DNA from 2 places in the Streptomyces niveiscabiei genome. Region 2 is predicted to be linked to the other one. Evidence: predicted binding sites of a transcription regulator. Region 2 holds the regulator's gene; the other holds the start of a gene.
The links. The regulator HspR, encoded in region 2, represses chaperone genes until heat shock. The targets are predictions, from matches to a motif close to TTGAGNNNNNNNNNCTCAA.

Region 1: lon (endopeptidase La) is a predicted target of HspR. The motif match lies at 1,367-1,385, and genes of this name have one in related genera.

Annotation. Positions count from the first base shown of each region.
Region 1 covers NZ_JARAYJ010000033.1:91,235-93,686, reverse strand. Annotated here, with positions in the region: gene lon (endopeptidase La) at 1-1,344, opposite strand, end outside; partial or broken gene PV682_RS33865 (DUF4259 domain-containing protein) at 1,515-1,940, shown strand; gene PV682_RS33860 (hypothetical protein) at 2,098-2,358, opposite strand.
Region 2 covers NZ_JARAYJ010000009.1:233,081-235,532, forward strand. Annotated here, with positions in the region: gene dnaJ (molecular chaperone DnaJ) at 1-1,011, shown strand, start outside; gene PV682_RS15790 (heat shock protein transcriptional repressor HspR) at 1,017-1,463, shown strand; gene PV682_RS15795 (sugar ABC transporter substrate-binding protein) at 1,737-2,452, shown strand, end outside.

The sequences.
Region 1 (2,452 bases), on a different contig from region 2:
GGCGGCGGCCGGGTCGCCCCGGAAGTCGGAGCCGACCTTGTCGATCTCGTCGAGCAGGACGACGGGGTTCATCGACCCGGCCTCCTTGATCGCCCGCACGATCCGCCCGGGCAGCGCGCCGACGTACGTACGCCGGTGGCCCCGGATCTCCGCCTCGTCCCGGACGCCGCCGAGGGCGACGCGGACGAACTTGCGGCCCATCGCGTGCGCGACGGACTCACCCAGCGAGGTCTTGCCGACGCCGGGCGGCCCCACGAGGGCCAGTACGGCGCCCCCGCGCCGGCCGCCGATGACGCCCAGGCCCCGGTCGCCACGCCGCTTGCGGACGGCCAGGTACTCGGTGATGCGCTCCTTCACGTCCTCCAGGCCCGCGTGCTCGGCGTCCAGGACCGACTTCGCGCCCTGTATGTCGTACACGTCCTGCGTGCGCTCGTTCCACGGGAGTTCGAGGACCGTGTCCAGCCAGGTGCGGATCCAGGAGCCCTCCGGGGACTGGTCGCTGGACCGCTCCAGCTTGTCGACCTCCTTGAGGGCGGCCTCGCGGACCTTCTCCGGCAGGTCGGCGGCCTCCACGCGGGCGCGGTAGTCGTCCGACTCCTCACCCTCACTCTCGCCGTTCAGCTCGCGCAGCTCCTTGCGGACCGCGTCCAGCTGGCGGCGGAGCAGGAACTCGCGCTGCTGCTTGTCGACGCCCTCCTGGACGTCCTTGGCGATCGTCTCCGCGACGTCCTGCTCCGCGAGGTGGTCGCGCAGCTGCTGGGTCGCCGTCTTGAGGCGGGCGACCGGGTCGGCCGTCTCCAGCAGCTCGATCTTCTGGTCCAGGGTCAGGAACGGGGAGTAACCGGAGTTGTCGGCCAGCGCGGACACGTCGTCGATGGCCTGTACGCGGTCGACGACCTGCCAGGCGCCGCGCTTGCGCAGCCACGCCGTGGCCAGCGCCTTGTACTCCTTGACGAGTTCGGTGACGCTCCCCGGCAGCGGCTCGGGCAGTGTCTCGTCGAGCCGGCTGCCCTCGACCCACAGCGCGGCGCCCGGTCCGGTCGTCCCGGCCCCGATCTTCACCCGCGCGCGTCCGCGGATCAGCGCGCCGGGGTCCCCGTCGGCGAGCCTCCCGACCTGCTCCACGGTCCCGAGCACGCCCGTCCCCGCGTAGTTCCCGTCCACCCGGGGCACCATCAGCACCCTCGGCTTCCCGGGCTCGCTCCGCGCGGCGGCCTGCGCCGCCTCCACCGCGGCCCGCACATCAGCGTCATTCAGATCCAACGGAACCACCATGCCCGGCAGAACGACCTCGCCGTCGAGCGGCAGCACGGGCAGAGTGAGCGTTGAGGACGACGAAGCCATGATCTCCCCTTCGGCAGTCAAGTTGAGCTATGCCGACTCAATGCACATGAGCCACCGAATGTTCCCGACCCCGTGTTCGCCGTGAGCGATCACGGAGATTCCGCAGGCCAGGGGCGTTGTCAGTGCCGGGTGCGAAGGTGGGGACCACCGAGACCGACGGGGAGGCACACATGGGCACCTGGGGAACCGCCCCTTTCGACAACGACAGCGCGGCCGATTTCGGTGGCGCCCTGGACGAGATCCCTGCGGAGAACCGCCCGGCAGCCGTCCGAGAGCGCCTCCTCCTCGCCACCGACGACCGCCCCGACGGCCGCTCCGGCGACCGCGCCGACGCCTACGTGGAGGCTCCCGACGCCGAGCAGGCAGTGGCGGCTGCCGCACTGGTCGCCGCACAGTGCCCCGGCGGCGAGCCCGTCGATCCGGTGTACGGCCCCGAGGAACCCCTTCCCGACCTGACGCCGCTGCGGCCCCTCGCCGTCTAGGCGCTGGAGCGGGTCATGTCCGGGGAGTCCGAACTGGCGGAGCTGTGGGACGAGGCAGGGGGTGAGGAATGGCGCGCGACCGTCGGGCAGCTACGGGAGGTCCTCCGAGGCTGACGCGGGTGGCCCACCGGCACAGCGTCTCCGGTGTCTCCGGCGCCTCCGCGTGCGAAGAGGCCCCGCCGGAAGACCACCGCGGGGCCCGGCCCACTCCGCCCCTCGGGCCCGCGCGGGGAACCCTCGCCGGCCCCGCCCCCGCGCCCGTCCGCCCGTGTCAGTTCCGGCGGAACAAGCAGATCAGTGCCGTCCGGTCCCCGGTGAACGCCTTGCCTTCCGCCGCCGTCATGGTGGACAGGGTCCAGCCCTGTGCCTCGATCGCCTCGATCTGTTCGCCGACGCCCGGCATGAGGCCGGTGGTGCGGGAGGAGGAGCCGGCCTCGATGATCTTGAAGGTGAGGACGCGGCGGCCCTCGGTGTACGCCAGGGCGGCGATGCGGGATGCCTCGTTGGCCTTGGCGTTGTTGATGAAGCCCATGGGTCCCCCCGGGGTGGGTTGCGGTGATCGGGGAACATCATCGGGCCCCGGCCGGGACCGGCGACAGCGCCGTGACGGGACTGTGACGGGGCGG
Region 2 (2,452 bases):
TCCGAGGCGAACGACGTCCTCGGCGACCCCAAGAAGCGCAAGGAGTACGACGAGGCGCGCGCCCTGTTCGGCAGCGGCGGCTTCCGCCCGGGCCCGGGCGCGGGCGGCGGCTCGTTCAACTTCGACCTCGGCGACCTCTTCGGGGGCGGCGCGGGCGGCGGCTCCCAGGGCGGCTTCGGCGGCGGCATCGGGGACGTCTTCGGGGGCCTGTTCAACCGGGGCGGCACGACCGCGGGCCGTACCCAGCCCCGGCGCGGGCAGGACATCGACACCGAGGTGACCCTCAGCTTCACCGAGGCCATCGAGGGGGCGACGGTCCCGCTGCGCATGACCTCCCAGGCCGCCTGCAAGGCGTGCTCGGGCACCGGCGACAAGAACGGCACGCCGCGCGTGTGCCCGACCTGCGTCGGCACCGGGCAGGTCGCGCGCGGCTCGGGCGGCGGCTTCTCGCTCACCGACCCGTGCCCCGACTGCAAGGGGCGCGGCCTGATCGCCGAGCAGCCCTGCGAGGACTGCCACGGCAGCGGCCGGGCCAAGTCCTCGCGCACGATGCAGGTCCGCATCCCCGCGGGGGTGACGGACGGGCAGCGGATCCGGCTGCGCGGCAAGGGCGGCCCGGGCGAGCGGGGCGGCGCCGCCGGCGACCTCTACGTCGTCGTCCACGTCGGAAGTCATCCCGTCTTCGGGCGCAAGGACGACAATCTGACGGTGACCGTGCCGGTCACGTTCGCGGAGGCGGCGCTCGGCGGGGAGATCAAGGTGCCCACCCTGGGCGGGCCCGCGCTCACCCTGAAGCTGCCTCCGGGCACGCCCAACGGGCGCACCATGCGTGCGCGCGGGAAGGGCGCGGTCCGCAAGGACGGCACCCGCGGGGACCTGTTGGTCACCGTCGAGGTGAGTGTCCCGAAGGACGTGACGGGGAAGGCTCGTGACGCACTGGAGGCGTATCGCGAGGCGACCGCGGGCGAGGACCCGCGGGCGGAGCTGTTCGAGGCCGCGAAGGGAGCATGAGAGTGATGGACGGCCGCCGGCGCAACCCGTACGAACTGACCGAGGAGACCCCGGTCTACGTCATCTCGGTGGCGGCCCAGCTCTCCGGTCTGCACCCGCAGACCCTGCGGCAGTACGACCGTCTCGGCCTGGTCTCCCCGGACCGCACGGCCGGGCGGGGCCGCCGCTACTCGGCCCGTGACATCGAACTCCTGCGCACCGTGCAGGCGTTGTCGCAGGACGAGGGCATCAACCTGGCCGGCATCAAGCGGATCATCGAGCTGGAGAACCAGGTCGCCGCGCTCCAGTCCCGGGTCGCGGAGCTGGAGTCGGCGCTGGACGGCGCCGCCGCGGCGATGCAGCAGCGCGAGGCCGCGGTGCACGCGTCGTACCGGCGCGACCTCGTGCCGTACCAGGAGGTGCAGCAGACCAGCGCGTTGGTGGTCTGGCGGCCGAAGAAGCCCAAGGACTGAGATCGGTCATCTGGGGCGAAACGCTGTGAAAGGGCTCGGAGTTCATGACTCCGGGCCCTTTCGGGCTTTTCAAGTGGTGGGTGTGTGAAGGGAGTTGGGGAAGACTGGGAACCCGTCTCCATGTGTTGTCGTTGCTTGAGCGCAGTGTGATGTTGCCATCTCGTTAAGTGATTCTTCTTGACTCTGCGGGAGCGGGCCGCGTTGGCTTTCAGCACCTGGGTCCAAGCAGTCGCCGTACCCATGTCCGGAACGTCACCTGAAGTGAGCCCCCGCATGCGTCGTATCGCCATATCCGTCGTCGCTTCGACGATGACCCTCTCGCTCGCCGGATGCGGGATGCTGAACGCGACGGGGGACACGGCCGATGCGACCCCGACGAAGGGCAACGACCTCACGGTCGGCGTGCTCATGCCGGAGAAGACGAACACCCGGTACGAGCAGTTCGACTACCCGATCATCAAGCAGCGGGTCGCCGAGCTCACGAACAAGCAGGGCAAGACGATCTACGAGAACGCGGCGGCCAAGGCGGCGACGCAGGTCCAGCAGATGGAGAAGATGATCAGCGACAAGGTGGACCTGATCCTCCTCGACGCGGTCGACTCCAAGGGCATCGCCGCCACGGTCGAGAAGGCCAAGGACGCGGGCATCCCGGTCATCGCCTACGACCGGCTCGCCGAGGGGCCCATCGACGCGTACGTCTCCTTCGACAACGAACTCGTCGGGCAGGTGCAGGGGCGCACCCTCGTCGAGACGATCAACAACGCGAGCACCGCCGACAAGATCGTCATGATCAACGGCTCGCCGACCGACCCCAACGCCGCGCAGTTCAAGGCGGGCGCGCTCTCCGAGATCGACGGGCGGGTGACCGTCGCGGCCACCTACGACACCGACGCGTGGAGCCCGACCCTCGCGCAGTCCGAGATGGCGCAGGCGATCGAGAAGATCGGCAAGAACAACATCGCCGGGGTGTACTCCGCGAACGACGCGAT